3 regions of the Parvibaculum lavamentivorans DS-1 genome follow, and region 2 is predicted to be linked to each of the others. Evidence: predicted binding sites of a transcription regulator. Region 2 holds the regulator's gene; each other region holds the start of a gene.
The links. The regulator LexA, encoded in region 2, represses DNA repair genes until DNA is damaged. The targets are predictions, from matches to a motif close to TGTTCNNNNTGTGTTCNG.

Region 1 (6,839 bases), 140 kb from region 2:
GTGCGGCCGATGGGCGACTGGTCGATGTCGATGATCTTGTCGAGATGTTCGAGCCCGAAAATCTCGTCGAAGGCGCCCGGGTGGTCGCGCGTATTGTTCAGGCGCCGCGACACGGCCTTGTAGATCGTTTCGATCAGGAGCGTCGACTTGCCGCCGCCCGACACGCCGGTAACGCAGGTGAAGGTGCCGAGCGGAATTTCCGCCGTCACATCCTTCAGATTGTTTTCCTTCGCGCCCGTCACCTTCAGCCATTTGCCATTGCCGGGGCGGCGTGTGGCGGGCAGGGGGATCTGCAGAAAACCCGTCAGGTACTGCCCGGTGAGGCTTTCAGGATTCGCCATGATGTCTTCGGGCGTTCCTTCCGCCACCACACGGCCGCCATGCACGCCCGCGCCCGGCCCCATGTCGACCACGTGATCGGCGACGCGGATCGCATCCTCGTCATGCTCCACCACGATCACCGTATTCCCGAGGTCGCGCAGCCGCTTCAGCGTCTCGAGCAGCCGGTCATTGTCGCGCTGGTGAAGGCCGATGGAAGGTTCGTCCAGCACATAGAGAACGCCCGTCAGGCCCGAACCGATCTGCGATGCGAGCCGGATGCGCTGGCTCTCGCCGCCGGACAATGTGCCGGAATTGCGCGCCAGCGTCAGATATTCGAGGCCGACATTGTTGAGGAAATGCAGCCGTTCGCGGATTTCCTTCAGCACCCGGCCGGCGATTTCGTTCTGCTTCGCCGTCAGGTGGCCGCCGAGTTCGGCGAACCATTTGTCGGCCGCGCGGATCGACATCTGCGAGACTTCGCCGATATGGCATTTGGCGATCTTCACGGAGAGCGCCTCCGGCTTCAGGCGGAAGCCGTGGCAGGCGTCGCAATCCGTGATGCCCTGATAGCGTTCGATTTCCTCTCGCGCCCAGGCGCTGTCCGTTTCTTTCCAGCGCCGCTCCAGATTGGGGATCACGCCCTCGAACGGCTTCTTCGTCTTGTAGGAGCGCATGCCGTCATCATAGGCAAAGGTCACGACTTCATCGCCGGAGCCGTAGAGGATCACCTCCTGCGCTTCTTCCGGCAGTTGCGACCAGGGCGCCGTCATCGAGAATTTGTACTGCTTCGCTAGCGCCATCAGCGTCTGCGTGTAATAGGGCGAGGTCGAGCGTGACCAGGGTGCGATGGCGCCCTTTTTCAGCGATAGGCCGTGATCCGGCACCACGAGGTCAGGGTCCATATAGAATTGCGTGCCGAGCCCGTCGCATTCCGGGCAGGCGCCGAACGGGTTGTTGAACGAAAAGAGCCGCGGCTCGATTTCATCGATGGTGAAGCCGGAGACGGGACAGGCAAACCGCGAGGAAAAAATGATCCGCTCCGCGTCCGCGCTTTTCTTGTCGTCTTTCGGGGCATCCGCCATTTCGATCACGGCAATGCCGTCCGCGAGATCGAGGGCGATTTCGAAGCTGTCGGCCAGCCGGTTGCCGAGATCGCCGCGCACGACGATGCGGTCCACCACCACGTCGATATCGTGCTTCAGCTTCTTGTTGAGCGCAGGCACGTCCGCGATCTCGTAGAAAGTGCCGTCCACCTTCACGCGCTGGAAGCCCTTCTTCTGCAGTTCGGCGAATTCCTTGCGGTATTCGCCCTTGCGGCCGCGCACGATCGGCGCCAGCAGGAAGAGCCGCGTGCCCTCCGGCAGCGCCATCACGCGGTCGACCATCTGCGTCACGGTCTGGCTTTCGATGGGCAGCCCCGTGGCGGGCGAATAGGGAATGCCGATGCGGGCCCAGAGGAGGCGCATATAGTCGTGAATTTCGGTGACGGTGCCGACCGTCGAGCGCGGGTTGCGCGAGGTTGTCTTCTGCTCAATGGAGATGGCGGGCGAGAGGCCGTCGATCTGGTCGACATCCGGCTTCTGCATCATCTCCAGGAATTGCCGCGCATAGGCCGACAGGCTTTCGACATAGCGGCGCTGGCCCTCGGCATAGATCGTGTCGAAGGCGAGCGACGACTTGCCGGAACCCGACAGGCCGGTAATCACGATCAGCTCGTCGCGCGGCAGTTCCACGCTTACATCGTGCAGATTGTGCTCGCGCGCGCCGACCACCCGGATAAAGCGGTTCTGCACGTCGCTATGCTTGTTGGGCGCGGATTTCTTCGAGGCGGTGCTCATCGGGCCGGAACTCTCACGGGCGCGGACTGCCTTGCGGGCGGCGCGCATCTTTCGCTACGGGGAATGTGGCTTGGTCTCAGGCATCATGTATGTAGGGCCGCAGGGGCAGCTTCAAGGGCCAAGACCCCGCGACATAAAAGAATCGCAGGACCCGGGAAGCATCTTGCCTCAAATTGCATGTTGTGAGAACATAATAAGAACAAACAGGCTTTCAAGGCGGCGGGGGACAGATGGGTTTGAATTTTGATACGCTCACTTATTCCGAAAGGCTCCAATCGGCTGGCGCTTCCAAGCAGCTGGCCGACGAACATGCAAAGCTGGCGCGCGACATGGTCATCGCCGATCTCGTTACCAAAGAGGATTTCCGGGCCGGCATGAATGCGCTGAAGTCCGAGCTGGAAGCCACGATGGCCAGACATGGCCTGCGAATGACCCTGTTGTTTGGCGGTATGATCGCTGGCGCGATGACTTTGCTGCTTGCTGCCATTCCTCTTGTCGTTTGATCCACAGCTTTTTTATCGAGATCGCTGGCCCATGACCGCACCTGCGGCTAGGGTCCGCGCAATAAACATCCAACCGGCGAGGGCGAGAACATGGCAGGCAGCGTCAACAAGGTCATCCTGATCGGCAATGTAGGCGCCGACCCCGAAATCCGCCGCACGCAGGACGGCAGGCCGATCGCCAACCTCCGCATCGCGACGTCGGAAAGCTGGCGCGACAAGAACACGGGCGAGCGCCGCGAGAAGACCGAGTGGCACCGCGTCGTCGTCTTCAACGAAGGCCTCTGCAAGGTCATCGAGCAATATGTGAAGAAGGGCGCCAAGCTTTACATCGAAGGCGCGCTCCAGACCCGTAAGTGGACCGACCAGTCCGGCGTCGAGAAATACTCCACCGAAATCGTGCTGCAGGGCTTCAACTCGACGCTGACCATGCTGGACGGCAAGGGTGGCGGCGGCTCTTCGGGCGGTGGCGGCGATTACGGCAGCGGCTCCGACGATTTCGGCGGCGGCAGCGGTGGCGGTTCCTCGCGCGGCAGCTTCAGCCAGGACCTCGACGACGAAATTCCGTTCTAGAGCTCCCTTTCCCGGGCTGCCTCATGCTTCGCATCGTCGAGACCTTGAGCGACCCCGGCAATCCGGACAAGGCGAATGAAGACGCCTTCGGTCATGCCGGCGCCCATGCCTGGGTGATCGACGGCGCGACCGATGTCGCCGACGGTCCGCTGATCGGCTCTGAGACCGGGGCGCACTGGCTTGCGCGGGAGGCGAGTGCGCTCTTCGCTGCCCATGCCGCGCGTTATGGCGCCGATCTTCACGGCCTTGTCCGTTTCACCATCGAGACGCTGGCGCTTCGCTTCGAGCAGGAACGTCTTCGCCCGCCGAACGGGCGCCACGAATGGCCGAGCGCGGCCATGGCGCTTCTCCACGCCGGCGAGGGAAAGCTCGCCTGTGCGAACTTCGCCGATTGCGGCCTTATCCTTCTCGACGATGACAGCGGCGAGGCGCGGGTCTTCGGTGTGCAGCACACCTCGCGCGAGGCGCGGGCCGTGAGCCGCACGGCGGAACTGATCGCCGCGCTCGCATCCGGCGAGAAGCCTTTCGACAATGAAGCCATCATGGCCTATCTGCGCGAAAGCCGTCGCCGCCAGAACACGGAAGAGGGATACTGGATCCTCGGCATAGACCCGAAAGCCGTCTCCCATATGCGCCATTGGGACATTCCGCTCTCGCGCCCCGTCACCGGCCTTCTCTTCAGCGACGGGTTCGGCTCCATCGTCTTCGACTATCACCGCATGGACCCGGCGGCGCTGGTGCGCCGTGCCGCGCTTGGCGGCCTCCGCTCCATCGCTGACGAGGTTCGTCGCATCGAGGCAATGGAGGATCCCGACTGTCTCGAACACCCCCGGTTCAAGCGCCATGACGACGCGACGGCGGTCCTTTTCCGCGTCGAATGAGAGGCTGCGGCGAAGGCTTTCTTCGGGCGGATTTTTCTCTTTTATTTCAGTGGGTTACAAGGCGCTATCCGGCGCGTTTGAAGTTGCCGTGATAGGGCGGAACTGCTAATCTCGCGGGCAGTCAACGAGAGGGATTCGGCGCCTGCCGGATGTCCTCTTTTTCGTTCCTTTCAGGGGTTGCGCGAGCCGCTTTCACAGGCCTTCGCGACAGCGCCCTCAACGTCAGAAAAACACTTGTCCGATACGCAAGACAGCGACATTCCGGGTGACGAGCCAGGCCCGGGCGACGATACCGGCATGGATAGTTTGAACGGTTCGGGCACGCCGCCCGGCGGTCCGGGCGGTCCTTCCGCCGGCGGTCCGCCGCCCGAGCGCGACGTCGCTCCCATCGCCATCGAAGATGAAATGCGCAGTTCCTATCTCGATTACGCGATGAGCGTGATCGTGAGCCGCGCGCTGCCCGATGCGCGGGACGGATTGAAGCCCGTGCACCGCCGCATCCTCTTTTCGATGAACGAAAACGGCTACGACTGGAACAAGCCCTATCGCAAGTCGGCCCGCGTCGTCGGTGACGTGATCGGTAAATACCATCCGCATGGCGACCAGTCGATTTACGACGCGCTGGTGCGCATGGCGCAGGATTTCTCCATGCGCCTGCCGCTCTTGGATGGGCAGGGCAATTTCGGTTCGGTGGACGGCGACCCGCCCGCCGCCATGCGATACACCGAAGTGCGCATGGCGAAGACGGCCCATGCGCTGCTCAACGACATCGACAAGAACACGATCGACTTCAAGGACAATTACGACGGCACCGAAAGGGAGCCCGTCGTTCTCCCCGCCGAATTGCCGAACCTTCTCGTCAATGGCGCGAACGGTATCGCCGTCGGCATGGCGACCAACATCCCGCCGCATAATCTCGGCGAGGTGATCGACGCCTGTATCGCGCTGATCGACAATCCTGACATCACGATAGATGAATTGATCGAGCATGTTCCCGCGCCCGATTTTCCGACCGGCGGCATCATGCTCGGCCGGCAGGGCGCGCGTCTTGCCTATCACACGGGCAAGGGCTCGGTCGTGGTGCGCGGCCGCGTCGAGTTCGAGGAAGTGCGAAAAGACCGTCAGGCGATCATCATTTCCGAAATTCCCTATCAGGTGAACAAGGCCTCGATGGTGGAAAAGATCGCCGACCTCGTGCGCGAGAAGCGCATCGAAGGCATCGCCGATCTGCGCGACGAGTCCGACCGCAACGGTATGCGCGTGGTGGTGGAGCTTCGCCGCGATGCCGTGCCGGATGTGGTGCTGAACCAGCTCTACCGGTTCTCGCCGTTGCAGCAGAGCTTCGGCTGCAACATGCTCGCGCTCGATCACGGGCGTCCCGAGCTGATGAACCTGAAGCAGTTCCTCGAAATCTTCGTCGCTTTCCGCGAGGAAGTGATTTCACGGCGAACCAAGTTCGAGCTCAACAAGGCGCGCGACCGCGCCCATGTCCTTGTCGGCCTCGCCATTGCCGTCGCCAATATCGATGAGGTCATCAAGCTCATCCGCACCGCGCCAGACCCGGCATCGGCCCGCGAAAGTCTGATGGCGCGCGACTGGCCGGCGCGGGACATTGCGCCGCTGATCGCGCTGATCGACGATCCGCGCCACCAGTTGCGTGAAGACGGCACCATCCGCATGTCGGAGGAGCAGGCCCGCGCCATTCTCGAACTCCGCCTGCAGCGCCTCACCGCGCTTGGCCGCGATGAAATCGGCGACGAACTGAAGGGTCTGGGCGAGCGGATCGAGGATTATCTCTCGATCCTGCGTTCGCGTGCCCGCGTGCTCGACATCATGCGTACCGAGCTGACGGCGATCAAAGCCGAGTTCGCGACGCCGCGCCGCACCGAGATTGCCGAGTCCGAATCCGATTTCGAGGATGAAGACCTGATCCAGCGTGAGGACATGGTCGTCACGGTCAGCCATCAGGGCTATATCAAGCGCGTGCCGCTCTCGACCTATCGCGCGCAGCGCCGCGGTGGCAAGGGCCGGTCCGGCATGTCGACCAAGGACGAGGATTTCGTCACCCGTCTCTTTGTCGCCAATACGCATACGCCCATGCTCTTCTTCTCGTCCACGGGCATGGTCTACAAGCTCAAGGTCTGGCGTCTGCCGCAATCGACGCCGCAAGCGCGCGGCAAGGCGATGATCAATATCCTGCCGCTCGACCACGGCGAATACATCACCACCGTCATGCCGATGCCGGAAGACGAAGCGAGCTGGGACAGCCTCCACGTTATGTTCGCCACCCGCAAGGGCAGCGTTCGCCGCAACAAGCTGTCGGACTTCGTGCAGATCAACCGCAACGGCAAGATCGCGATGAAGTTCGAAGGCGACGATGCGGATGACGCCATTGTCGGCGTGCAGATCTGCACGGAGGAAGACGACGTGCTGCTCACCGCCGCGAATGGCCGCTGCGTCCGCTTCCCCGTTACCGAGGTTCGCGTCTTCTCCAGCCGCAAATCAACTGGCGTGCGCGGCATCCGTCTCGGCGATGACGACAAGCTGATCGCCATGAGCATCATGCGTCATGTCGACGTCACGCCGGCGGAGGCGCGCGCTTACCTGAAGCAGGCCGCCGCCATGCGCCGTGCCGTTTCCGGCGAGGGCGAGGAGCCGGAAGCCGAAATCGTCGAGGCGGAAGAGGGCGAAGAGGAAGCAGCCGAAGAGATGACGCTCTCGACCGA
Region 2 (6,839 bases):
GCACAAGGCGGGTGGCCTTCTCCATGTGAAGAAAGGCCAGTTTCTCGCGCCCTGGGATTGCCGCAACATTGTTTCCAAAATCAAGGAAGCGGCAGGCGCCGATCTCACCATTCTCTGCGAACGCGGCTCTTCCTTCGGCTACAACAACCTCGTCGTCGACATGCTCGCCTTCGCCGAAATGAAAAAACTCGGAGTTCCCGTAACCATCGACGCGACACATGCTGTGCAGCTTCCGGGCGCCGATCCGCGCACCGGCGGCGCATCGACAGGCGGGCGGCGCGACGGCGTACCGATAATTGCCAAGGCCGCCGTGGCGGCAGGTGCGGACGGGGTGTTCCTCGAATTTCATCCCGAACCCGACAAGGCGCTTTGCGATCCATTGAGCTGTCTTCCGCTTGCAGGCGCCGAAGAACTTTTCGCAAGCCTCAAAGCCATTCGCGCGGCAGCAGTCTAGCGGATATACTTCCTCAACGCAGACAGCAGGAAGAAGAGGCGTTCCTTGGCCGCGAAGAAGCTTACGCATCTCGACGAAAAGGGCGCAGCCCGCATGGTCGACGTATCGTCGAAGCCCGTCACGTCGCGCAGCGCGACTGCCAAGGGCCGCGTTACAATGCAGCCTGCAACGCTGAAGCTGATCGCAGAAGACGGCCTCAAGAAAGGCAATGCGCTCGAAGTCGCGCGGCTTGCCGGCATCATGGCGGCAAAGCGCACAGCGGACCTCATTCCTCTTTGCCACCCGCTTGCCATTACCAAGGTCGAAGTCGATCTCAAGATGGACAAGAAGGCCGGAACCGTCGAGGTCGAGGCGACGGTGAAGGTGGCAGGCCAGACCGGCGTCGAAATGGAGGCTCTCACCGCAGTCAGTGTTACCTGCCTGACGCTCTACGACATGGCGAAAGCCGTCGATCGCGGCATGACGATCGGAGACATTCGTCTCACTCGAAAAACCGGCGGCAAGTCGGGCGACTACAAGGCAAAGTAGCTTATGGCACAGCACCCTCTCCTTCCCGTCGAGGAGGCGCGAGCCCGCATCATGGCGGCGCTCCGGACCACCGAGAAAGAGAGCTTGCCGCTTGCGCGGGTACTGGGACGTTTCCTGGCGGAAGAAGCGATAGCGCGGCGAACGCAGCCGCCTGCCGATCTCTCTGCCATGGACGGCTATGCGGTCCGTGCCGCCGATACGCTCACTGTGCCTGCGCGTTTGCGGGTCGTCGGAGAGGCGCCTGCAGGCGGCGCATATACTGAGCATCTGAATGAAGGCGAAGCCGTTCGCATCTTCACCGGTGCGCCTTTACCGCAAGGCGCCGATGCAGTCGTAATTCAGGAAGACACATCGCGCGAAGGCGATGTGGTGGTTATCGAAGAAACCGCGACAGCCGGGGACCACGTTCGTGTATGCGGTCTGGATTTCCGGACTGGCGATCCGGGCATGCCCGCTGGCCGCAAACTTTCGCCTGCCGACATCGCGCTTGCCGCCGCGATGAACCTTCCTCAACTCGAGGTTCGCAAGCAGCCTGTTATCGCCTTCTTCTCGACCGGCGACGAACTCGTGCGGCCGGGCGCGGAGCCTGGTCCGAACCAGATCATTTCCGCCAACAATGATGGTCTCGCGGCCCTCATTCTGGAGGCGGGCGGCATTCCCCTCGATCTCGGCATCGCACGCGACACTGTGGGCGACATTCGTGAAATAGCGGCGCGCGCGGAACATGCCGACATGCTGGTCACGCTTGGCGGTGCCTCGGTCGGCGACCACGATCTCGTTCAGGAAGCCCTCACGCCCCTCGGCCTCGACATCGATTTCTGGAAGATCGCGATGCGTCCTGGCAAGCCGTTGATATTCGGCAAGCTGGGCGACACGCCGATGCTCGGCCTCCCCGGCAATCCGGTATCCGCGCTCGTTTGCGCGATACTTTTTCTGCGTCCGGCCATCATCCGCATGCAGGGCGGCGATACAGCGTTGCATCTGACGCAAGCACGGCTTGGGGCGGACCTGCCGCAGAATGGCTCGAGGGAAGATTACATCAGGGCGGGCCTCGACCATGTGCCTGGCGAAATTCACGTCGCCACACCCTTCCCGATTCAGGACAGTTCCATGCTGTCGGTCCTGGCGGATGCCTCCTGTCTGATCGTCCGCAAGCCACACGCGGAAGCCGTGCAAGCGGGTGGAATCGTTACGGTTTTGCCGCTCCGACGCTGACTTATCCACAAATGCGCTTGACACCCTCGCGAGAACTAAACTAGAACAAGTTTCAACGTTTTTGTTTTGTTCCAAAGAGCCCCACAGGGCTCACAGGGCGACCGGAGGGGCTGAAGTCGATGCTGACACGCAAGCAACATGAGCTGCTGATGTTTATTCATGAGCGGATCAAGGAAGGCGGCGTTTCCCCCAGCTTCGATGAAATGAAAGAGGCGTTGGACCTTCGCTCCAAATCCGGCATTCACCGGCTCATCACCGCGCTGGAGGAACGAGGCTTTATCCGCCGCCTGCCCCATCGCGCTCGCGCACTTGAAATTCTCAAGCTTCCCGATGCGGCGTCCCCAAGCCTCGCCATGGCACGCGGACGGGGCTTTTCGCCGAGCGTTATCGAGGGCGGCGCGCAGCCCAAACCCAGCAGCCGGGACCTTGCCCCCGCACGCAGCTCCGGCGATACGATGACCCTCTCCGTCATGGGACGAATTGCTGCCGGCACACCGATCGAGGCATTGCAGGAAGAGAGCCATCAGGTCAGCGTGCCGCTGAACCTTCTCGGATCCGGGGAGCATTATGCGCTTGAGGTAAAAGGCGACTCGATGATCGAGGCCGGTATCCTCGACGGCGATACGGTTCTCATCCAGCGTTGCGATACAGCAACGAGCGGCGACATCGTCGTTGCACTCGTCGATGGCTATGAAGCCACCCTGAAGCGCCTGCGCAAGAAGGGAGATTCCATCGCTCTCGAAGCCGCAAATCCGGCCTATGAGACGCGTATCTTCGGACCTGACCGGGTCAAGGTTCAAGGAAAGCTCGTCGGCCTTCTTCGCCGCTACTGATCTCCGCGGCGCTGTACCCAAGGCCTGTTGCCGCGCGCCGCAAGCGATGTCGTCACATCAATACCGCCGCTTTCGGTGAAGGTCAGTGCTGTCGCACCGTTGCGCCAGAAGCTGAAATAATCCAGCAGCAGTCGCGCATCGCATTCGCGCCGGATGCGATATGGAACGGATATTTTCGCAATCACGATATCCGCCTTGGCGCAATCCTCAACCACCGCATCGAGTGTCCCGGCAAAAGCGATTACCGGGCGCCCCTCCTCCTTGTAGATGCACCCGTGCCTGTCACATGCGAGGGCTTCCGATTTCGACGCCTCTCTTGGCCGCCTTCCATCACCATCATGCCGCAGCCATTGTTCGGCGGCGTAGGCAGGGCGAGAGGATGTGAGCGCAAGCGATCCATTTGCCGTACGAACCGCAAAGAGTGCGGCATCGCGATCAATCAGGACATCCGGTCTTGAGGCTGCCCCCCAAAGCGCGAGCCCTGCCACCATTGGCACTATACCGGCAAAGCGCCACTTCTCGCGCCAGAGCGCAAGCCACAAACTGCCCAGCACAACAAGCAACAAAGCACCAAGCGGCGCCTCCGGCACTAGCCGGTCGGCGCCGTTCCAGCTCGCTACTTCGTGAGCGACAAGCAGCATGCCCTCTACACCTTTTCCCATTGCCCACAAAGCCGGACCGTCCAGGCCGAAGGGCATCAGAAGCAAGGAGAGAAGCGCCATAGGCATGACGACGATACCGACGAGCGGCATCGCGGCCATGTTGCCGGCGAGACCATAAAGAGCGATCCGGTTGAAGTGGTAGGCGGCGATAGCGCCCGTCGCTGCGCCGGCCACGATACTGGTCAACGCTATTCCCAGCACATACGAGCCGGCGAGCGCGGGCAAGGCTCCGAGGCCGGTGGCACGCGGCCTTGACGTCCAGCTCCGCATCCAGCTGCTCTCGTAGAAAGCGATCAAGGCGATCACTGCTGCGAAAGACATCTGAAAACTCGCCCCGATCAGACTGTCCGGCCGCCAGAGAAGGATAACCAGGGCTGCGAGCATGACATTCCGCATGGTCAGCGCCGGGCGGTCCAGAAGGATCGCGAGGAACATGAGCGAGATCATGATCCATGCGCGTTGCGTCGCTATCGCGGCACCCGAAATCAACAGGTAAAAAGTGGCGCCAAATAGTGCCGCTGCAGCTGCCCATTTCTTGATCGGATACCGAAGCGCCATACTTGGCCAAAGCGCAAGAGCGGCACGTACGACCCAAAAGACCGATCCGGCGAAAAGCACCATATGCAGGCCCGATATCGACAGCACATGGAAAATGCCCGCCGCCCGCAAATCTTCCGAAACATCGTCCGGGATGCTCGCCCGCTCTCCATTTATAAGGGCGGCCGCCACGGCGCCGCTGGTGCCCCCCACGACTGAGCGGATCCGTTCTCCAATCCTCATCCTCAGATCGGCGAGGACGGCGCGATCTCTTCCGGACGGTGGCGACAGTTCCTCGGGGAGCGTATAGGCGAAACCAACGGCGCCCATTCCGTCAAACCATGCCTGCCGGGCGTAATCGAACCCACCCGGCTGCACCGGTTCCGGCGGCGGCATCAGTCTCGCTCTGAGCGTAACCACGGCCCCAGGCCGTAAAACCGCCCCGCGCAACCGAACGCTGATTCTCACTTTGGCCGGCGTTTCCGAAGCAGTTAGGCGCGCAAATGACCGTGGCTCCAGAATGGCGGAAAGACTGCCGCTTTCGGTGCTCTCAACGGCGACAACCTTGGCAACAAGGGGGCCCGACATTGGCCTTGCCAGCACAGGCGCGGCAACCATTTGCGCCCGCAAAACGGCGGCTCCAAAGCCCAGAAGGAGAAAAAAACCGATTCCGGCGCAAAGCGCTTTTACTGGATGATTCCGCGAGAGCCAGAGCGCCGCCAGCGCCAGTGGCAAAAGCACCGCAGCGGGCCAAGGCTGCGGCTCAAAACCGAGTGAAAAATAGGTTCCGACACCGGCTGCCACCAGTACCGGCGACCATAGAAAGAGCCGGTCGCTGTCTGCTGTAAAGGAGGCACGCAGCCACGCTGCTCCGAGGCCGGCTGCTTCGAAAGCGGCCCGGGCCCGAATCTTCAAAGACAGTCGTTTCGGCATACCGGCATCTAATGCCACGCCATTCCCCCAAAGCGGTCCCCGGAGCGTGCCGCATCCAGAGGAGTTACGCCTAACACCCTGCCACCAAACACTTTTCGTGGATCGTCCCCACGCTCATTTCGGACTTACGTTGCGTCGCCGCAATGTGGTAGAAAATCCCCTGCCCCCGCAGCGGACCCAAGGCATTGCGCCCTATTTCCGGGTCGAAGCTTGCCAACATTCAGTCTAGTTGCATACCCGCGCGGCTGCGGAGCCGGATCGCAGGAGATCATGACGGAAAAGAAGACAGTCATCACCCGTTTTGCCCCTTCGCCTACCGGGTATCTTCATATCGGGGGCGCCAGGACTGCGCTGTTCAATTGGCTGTTTGCTCGCCACCATGGCGGCCAATTCCTGCTGCGCATCGAAGACACGGATAGGGAGCGGTCAACAACCCCCGCTATCGATGCCATTTTCGAAGGCTTGCAATGGCTCGGGCTCAGCTGGGACGCCGAGCCTGTTTTCCAGGCGTCACGCGCCGCGCGCCATGTGGAGGCGGTGCAGGAATTGCTTGATCGGGGCAAGGCGTACCACTGCTACGCAAGCCAGCAGGAACTTGAAGAAATGCGTGAAAAAGCTCGCGCCGAAGGCCGCCCCATTCACTATGATGGCCGTTGGCGGGACCGGGACCCTGCTGAAGCTCCGGCAGGCGTGCGGCCTGTCGTTCGCTTCCGGTCTCCCAATGATGGAGAAACAATCGTCCGCGACCACGTTATGGGAGACGTGCGTTTTCCCAATGAACAACTGGACGATCTGATCCTTCTCCGAAGCGACGGAACGCCAACTTACAATCTTTCCGTCGTGGTGGACGATCACGACATGTCGATTACTCATATCATCCGCGGCGACGATCACCTCACGAACGCCGCGCGGCAGAGTCAGATTTATGAAGCCCTCGGCTGGGAAGTACCTGAATTTGCTCATGTCCCTCTGATCCATGGACCGGACGGCGCAAAATTGTCGAAACGTCACGGCGCTCTGGGCGCGGAAGCCTATCGCGACCTTGGCTATCTTCCTGAGGCGATGCGGAACTACCTCGTCAGACTCGGCTGGAGCCATGGCGACGATGAGCTGTTTTCTACAGAGCAGGCCATTGAATGGTTCAACCTCGAAAGTATTGGCCGTTCGCCCGCACGCTTTGATTTCGCCAAGCTCGAAAACCTCAATGGCCATTACATTCGTGAAGCGGATGACGAGCGCCTGGCCGACGAGACGATTGCACTGATGACCCGCAACGAAGGCTGGAAAACGGATGACGAGTTCCGGAAGAAGCTGATTGCGCTCATGCCAGGATTGAAAGAGCGGGCAAAGACGCTTGTTGAAATCGGCAAAGGAGCAGCCTTCCTGCTCGTTCATCGCCCGCTCACCTGTGACGACAAGGCATTGCAGCTGCTGAACCCGGAGGCCCGCGCCTTGCTTGCGCGCCTCGTCAGCCGGCTCGAAGCTCGCAACGACTGGATCCTCAGCGAAATTGAAACCACGGTTCGCGCCTTCGCGGAGGAGGAAAATCTCAAGCTCGGCAAGGTGGCACAGCCGCTTCGAGCAGCCGTGACCGGCAGCACCGTTTCTCCGCCCATTTTTGACGTGCTGGCGACACTGGGCCGCGACGAAGCGCTGGGACGAATAAAGGATCAAGCC
Region 3 (6,839 bases), 1.6 Mb from region 2:
GACCCGACGGGAACCCTTTACGCCGGTTCGATCGGGAAAGCCGCGCGGGGCGAATGCGACGAGCGCACGCTCGATGTGCTGACCTGCTTTGCCTATCGGGGTCATGGGTACGAAGGCGCACAGACCGCGCTGGGCCAATGCCTGATTGCAACCGGCGACCGCGCAGAAGGTCTCGAATGGGTGCGCCGGGCCGCAAATACAGGCTGGCCGGACGCCCAGAAATTGATGGCGATGTTGCTGATCGACGATGCCGCCCCGGAGCAGGATGTGGTGCAGGCCGCCAAATGGGCGAAGCTGTATGGGCGCAATCCGTCCCTTCTATCCCTGGGTGTCGTGCCGGACCGGTCTGTCGCAGAAGCGATGGCAGGCAAAATCAGCCCGGAACAGATGGCGCTGGCGGATGGGCAGGTGCAGGCATGGCGGCCTGTTTACTGGACGCCGAATACCGCCATTGATGAGTCCATCAAAAAAAGCTGCCAGGTCGAAGGCCGCCGCCCCGCGCCGCGACGCCAGGACATACCGATCATGACGGCGCCGCTCTCGAACTGACACATCCAGGAAGGTTAACGCCACGAGAAAGCCTCCGCCCCCGCAGGGCGGAGGCTTTCTGCTTTCCGGCAACGCAATTCAGGGAAACTTTACCTCCCTCGGATAAACCCGACAGATGGTGGGTTCTAATCTTGGGGGAGGAGACCCCACAGAGATGCCCGGTGCGAGCATCCATAAAGATCGAAGCGCGGAGCACTGGCCCAGTCAGCCGGAGATTCCGCTCGCCGGCACTTCCGAAGACGGACTCTTATCTCCTTCGCGGTCTCAGGATATTCGTCTCGAGCTCTACCGCACCATCATGCGCGCCTACCGGACGCTGCCGGTTTTTTTCCCCACCGTCGCGATGGCGCTCGCCTTTACGTTCAATACCACCTATCCCGAGATGCTGGTCGCGGCATGGTGGTTCGTCCTCCTCGCCGTCCATGTTGAATATGCATTCTTCCAGCGCCGCTTTTTTGCGGAGGACAGTGCCGCTATCGACGTCGATGCCTGGATAAAGGCGACCGCGATCCGCTACTGGATCATGAATGTCGTCTGGCTTGGCCTGCTCCCCCTTTTCTGGCACCCGGGATCGGACGTACAGAACCTTGCCATACTGATGGTTTTCGTCGTGCATGTCGTGATGGCGTCACAGACGGCCTTCCATCTTGTGCCGATCTTTGTCTCCGTCACTCTGCCGCTGATAGCGGTCGTCATCGCGGTAAGCATCTGCACCCTTGAAGCGGCTTATATGGCAATCGGGTTCGGTTGCATCCCGACATATCTCTACCTCGCGCGGATCGCACAACAGCAACGGGCCGCGGCCTACGAGACCTTCAACCTGCGCTTCCGCAATGCGGACCTCATCCGCGACATCGGCAAGGCACGCGACCTGTCGGAAGAGGCGAGGCTGCGGGCGGAAGAAGCAAACGCCCAGCTTCAGCGCCGGGAGCATCATTTTCGCGCGCTGGTCGAAAATGCATTCGACGTCGTTCTCGTGACGGATGAACAGGCGATCATCCGGTACGCTTCTCCCGCAGCAGAAAAAATCGGCCTCTCCATCGACGCCCTTATCGGCATGAACAGCCTCGACTTCCTGACGAAGGAACAGAAAGAAGAGCTTCTGAAAGACGTCGCGCCGGGAAATGGCGCGTCCAGAGTGCTGACTTATGAACTATTGGTCCCCCGTCAGGACGATCGAAGCATATGGATCGAAGCAACGCTTACCAACCTGCTCCACGATGAAAACGTGCGCGGCTATGTCGTAAATCTACGCGATATAACCGAGCGTAAACGCGCCGAGACGGAACAGCGCAGCCAGTTTGGCGTGCTCCGTGCGCTTGCAACCGGCGTGGAGCTCGGCGAGGTCATGTCCCGGCTTGCGCTGGGTTCGGAAGAAGCGCATCCGGGTGCCCGGGCGGCGGTCTTCCTGCTGGACGCGAAAGAAGACTTGATCACTTGCGCCGCGCCGCACCTTCCCGCCGATTTTCCCGAATGGGTGGGGGGCTTCTGGCAAAGCCAGAAAGACCACGACTTCGGCAGAATGGCGCTCGCAGGACATAAGATCGTCGCGACGGACCTGCAGGAAGAACACCATGGTGAATCCATATCGAGCTATATGCGCGGGGCGGGCATCAGCACGGTCTGGTTCAAGCCCATCCTGTCGCGAAGCGGCAAGGTCATCGGCGCCTTCGCCATGTATTTCGCGGAGGCGCGAACGCCCGGCAAATGGGAAGAAGATTATGTAATGGGCGCTGCTCACCTTGCCAGCATCGCCATCGAACGCCGTCGCGCGGAAGAAGGTCTGCGGCAGGCGACGGAAACGGCGGAAATGGCAAACCGCGCGAAAACAAAATTCCTTGCGAACATGAGCCATGAGCTGCGCACGCCGCTCAACGCCATTATCGGCTTTTCCGAAATCATGAGTCAGGAAATGTTCGGCCCGCTCGGCAGCGACCGCTACCGGGAATATACGAACGACATCCATGGCAGTGGCCGCCATCTTCTCAACGTCATCGACGATATCCTCGATATTTCCAAGATCGAGGCCGGCCGCTACGTCCTTGAGGAAGACGAGATCGACATGGCGCATGTGCTCAAGTGGTCGGTCGAGATGATGCGCGCGCGCACGCTCGAGAAACGCCAGAACGTGAATCTGCACTTGCCCGAGGCCATACCGAATGTGCGGGCGGATCAGCGCGCCATGCGCCAGATCATGCTGAACCTTCTTTCCAATGCGTCGAAGTTTACGCCCGCTGAAGGTCGCATCGATCTGAACGTCAGCAGGAATGACGCCGGCGATCTCATGGTTTCAGTTGCGGATAGCGGCATCGGCATTCCCCGCAACAAGCTTGACGAAGTGCTGGAACCCTTCGGGCAAGTCGACGACACAAGCGCACGTCAGCACGGCGGCACCGGCCTCGGCCTTCCGATTACCAAGTCGCTCATCGAAATGCATGGCGGCAGCTTCACCCTCGAAAGCACTCTCGGCGCAGGCACCACGGCAACGATGATATTCCCGGCGCATCGGCTTCTTTCGCTTGAGGGCAAAAGCAAAACCGCCGCGCATTGAGCGCGGCGGTTTCATTTTCGGGAGCCGGCTTATTCGGCCGCTTTTTTCTGCCGCTCGCTCGCGCCGATGAATCCAAAGAGATGCCCACCAACCTTGCGCATCTGAATCTCTTCCGATCCTTCGGTAATGCGGTAGCGGCGGTGGTGCCTGTAGATGTGCTCGAACGGCTTGTGCCGGGAATAACCCATGCCGCCATGGACCTGTATGGCCAGGTCCGCCGCCTGGCAGACGAGACGGTTCGCGCGGTAGTTGCACATTGAAACCTTGTCGGAGAGATGACGGGCGACATCCTTCTTCGACATCTGGTCCATTTGCCATGCGGTCTTGTAGACGAGATTGCGGATCATCTCGCATTCGGTATGAGCTTCGATGAGCGGAAACTGGATTGCCTGATTGGCCGCCAGCGGCTTGCCGAATGGCTTGCGCTGCTTGGCGTATTTCACGCTCTCATTGATGCAGAATTGCGCTGCGCCAACACCCGACGCCGCCTGCCGGATCCGGTTTTCATGCACAAAATGTTGAGCAAGCTCGAGCCCGCGTTCCGGATCGCCAAGGATTGCATCTTCCGGCACCCAGACATTGGTGAAAGAGACGCGCGGATGGTCTGTGGGCATGTTGAAGGTCCACAGATATTCCTCGATCTTCACGCCCGGCGTATCCGTCGGCACGATGAAGCAGGTGATGCCGAGCGGGTCGCCATCCTGTCCGCTGGTCCGCGCGAACACGAAGTCATGCGTCGCCACGTGCATGCCGGTGTTCCACATCTTCATGCCGTTGATGACCCAGCCATCCTTGCCGTCGCGCTTTTCGCGGCGGCCTCTGGTTTCCATCCAGGTCGCATCGGAACCGTGTTCCGGTTCGGTAAGCCCGAAGGCAACGCGGACGGAACCGTCAAGCGATCCCGGAATGAAGACCTTCCGCTGCTCTTCGGTGCCGAAATCGCGGAACATCAGGACGGTGGGAAAATTACCCACGATGGAGGTTTCGTTCTGCAAATCGTTGAACAGGCCGAGCCCCTTGGCGGCAAGGTGCTCGCGGATGACGGCCATGCCGAGATTCGTGCCGTCCTTCCCGCCATATTCCTTTGGCAGCGCATAGCGCAGATGGCCTGCCTTGTCGGCCAGCTTCCGCATCTCGCCCAGAAGCGCCTCCCAGTCGTGGCGCGGCAACCCCTGATTGTCCCAATCGGTGCGCGCATGTTCGCGGCGATGATCGAAGAAACGATCATTGTCATCGCGCGACTGCAGCGGCTTGATTTCCTTCTCGATGAAGTCGTCGAGAACCTTGAGATAGTCGGTAACGTCTTTTGGGATCGTGAAATCCATACCTGGCTCCTCCCTCATACACTGGGCTCTTTCGGCCCGTGCGGTGCGATTTCGATGTCGATGCGGAACACTATAGACCCCGGTCCATTATACTAAAGAGCAGCGGACGGGCGCCCGGACAAAGACCCGCCGCGACGTTGCGGAAGGGCTCGTTAAAAATTTCTGTTAACGTTTTGTCTGCCTAAATCATTGTCGCAGCACAAGATTTAGCCGTGAACGAAGCCGGAAGATCGCTCGGTCACCGATTCGGACCCGGTTCGTTCGCTCAATGGTCCAATCGTTAATCGCATACCGGTTAACGGCGTCCCGGCACTTGCGCCGGTCCTTTTTTACGCGGAAGGTGCGGGTGAAAACATGAGTACCGCGTCCCTCCAGACTGTCATCGGCCGCGCACGCGACGGCCTAGCCGAACGCCGCCGCGTAACCGCGGTGCTTGGCCCCACGAACACCGGGAAGACTCATCTCGCCATCGAACGAATGATGGCGCACCGGACCGGCATGATCGGCCTGCCATTGCGCCTGCTCGCGCGCGAGGTCTATGACCGCGTCGTCAAGGCAAAGGGTGCCCGGGAGGTCGCGCTCATTACCGGCGAGGAAAAGATACTCCCCCCCACCGCGCGCTATTACGTTTGCACCGTCGAGGCGATGCCGCTCGATCTCGAGGTCGACTTTCTGGCAATCGACGAAATCCAGCTCGCGGCCGACCGCGAGCGCGGCCACACATTTACCGACCGGCTGCTCCGCGCCCGCGGTCATTCCGAAACGATGATGCTCGGCTCGGAAACCGTGAGAGGACTGATCCAGAAGCTTCTTCCCGATACGCTGTTCATCAGCCGCCCGCGTTTTTCCGAGCTGTCCTGGACGGGCTCGAAGAAGATCACACGATTGCCCCGCCGGTCGGCCATCGTGGCTTTCTCCGCGGATCAGGTTTATGCAATTGCCGAACTTATCCGCCGTCAGCGGGGCGGCGCTGCCGTCGTCATGGGTGCATTGAGCCCCCGCACCCGCAACGCGCAGGTTGCGCTCTATCAATCGGGCGATGTCGATTTCCTCGTAGCCACCGACGCCATCGGCATGGGCTTGAACATGGATGTCGACCACGTGGCCTTCGCGTCGACGGAAAAATTCGACGGGCGCCTGCACCGGCCGCTGCATGTCGCCGAACTGGCCCAGATCGCCGGGCGCGCGGGCCGCCACATGAACAACGGCACTTTCGGCGTGACGGGCGAGGCTGGACCGCTATCCGACGAAATCGTTTCACGGATCGAAAACCATCAGTTCGAACCGGAGCGAGTATTTCAGTGGCGAAATCCGCACCTGGAATTTGGCAGCGTCGCGGCTCTGATGCGCAGCCTCGAAATGCCGCCAGGAAGACCGGGGCTGGCGCGCGCCCCGATAGCCAACGATCTGGAGGCACTGACGCGCATGAGCCGCGATCAGGATGTTCAGAATCTGGCCCGCTCGCCCGCCGCCATCCGCCGCCTGTGGGAGGTTGCGCAGGTCCCGGACTTCCGGAAGACGCTGGCAAGCGAACATGCGACCCTTCTGACGCGGCTCTATCTTTTCCTTATGGAACCCGGGGGCGGAACCGAAGCGCGCATCCCGGACGACTGGCTCGACCGTCAGATGAAAACGCTGGAGCGCACCGATGGCGACATCGACATGCTTTCGGCCCGCCTCGCTCACATCCGGACTTGGACCTATGTGGCGAACCGCGCCGATTGGCTGCACAATCCTGTGCATTGGCAGGAGCGCACGCGTACGATAGAGGATAGGCTGTCTGACGCTCTGCACGAGCGATTGACGCAGCGGTTCATCGACCGGCGCACAAGCGTATTGATGAAACGGCTGCGCCAGAACGAGGATCTTATGGCGGCAGTGAACGGTGACGGCGAAGTATTGGTAGAAGGCGAGTATGTAGGACGCCTTCAGGGATTTGTATTCGTGCCCGATCCACGGGCCGAGGGAGAACAGGGCCGTGTGCTGCGCGCTGCGGCAAATCAGGCACTGACGGGCGAAATCGCCGACCGGGCACAAAGGCTGACGGTTGCGCCGGATGCCGAAATCACCCTTTCCGAGCATGGCCGCATCCTCTGGGCCGGCCATCCAGTCGCCGAACTGAAAAGCGGGGATGCGCCCCTTGCACCGCGCGTAGAACTTGTCGCGGGCGAAGAACTGAACGGTCCCGCCCGGGAAAGCGTGCAGACGCGCCTGGAAGCCTGGCTCAAGATGCATATAACCAACGTGCTGGCGCCGCTGGTCTCGCTGCGCGACGCCACCGATGTGGAAGGCCTCGCACGTGGCATCGCATTCCGCCTCGTTGAGAACCTTGGCTCTGTGAAGCGCGATCAGGTGGCGGAGGATGTCCGTCTGCTGGACCAGGCCGCGCGCGGCCAGCTGCGCAAGCATGGGGT

Region 1: a site for LexA is predicted at 2,344-2,361, ahead of uvrA (excinuclease ABC subunit UvrA). Genes of this name have one in related genera too.
Region 3: a site for LexA is predicted at 4,684-4,701, ahead of PLAV_RS08595 (helicase-related protein). Genes of this name have one in related genera too.

Annotation. Positions count from the first base shown of each region.
Region 1 is NC_009719.1:3,248,728-3,255,566, forward strand. Features, by position in the region: gene uvrA (excinuclease ABC subunit UvrA) at 1-2,159, opposite strand, end outside; gene PLAV_RS15490 (hypothetical protein) at 2,390-2,662, shown strand; gene PLAV_RS15495 (single-stranded DNA-binding protein) at 2,753-3,232, shown strand; gene PLAV_RS15500 (protein phosphatase 2C domain-containing protein) at 3,256-4,113, shown strand; gene gyrA (DNA gyrase subunit A) at 4,411-6,839, shown strand, end outside.
Region 2 is NC_009719.1:3,388,221-3,395,059, forward strand. Features, by position in the region: gene kdsA (3-deoxy-8-phosphooctulonate synthase) at 1-454, shown strand, start outside; gene moaC (cyclic pyranopterin monophosphate synthase MoaC) at 500-982, shown strand; gene PLAV_RS16155 (molybdopterin molybdotransferase MoeA) at 986-2,197, shown strand; gene lexA (transcriptional repressor LexA) at 2,317-3,030, shown strand; gene PLAV_RS16165 (ComEC/Rec2 family competence protein) at 3,024-5,162, opposite strand; gene gltX (glutamate--tRNA ligase) at 5,433-6,839, shown strand, end outside.
Region 3 is NC_009719.1:1,833,904-1,840,742, reverse strand. Features, by position in the region: gene PLAV_RS08610 (SEL1-like repeat protein) at 1-549, shown strand, start outside; gene PLAV_RS18875 (ATP-binding protein) at 704-3,100, shown strand; gene PLAV_RS08600 (acyl-CoA dehydrogenase family protein) at 3,130-4,425, opposite strand; gene PLAV_RS08595 (helicase-related protein) at 4,780-6,839, shown strand, end outside.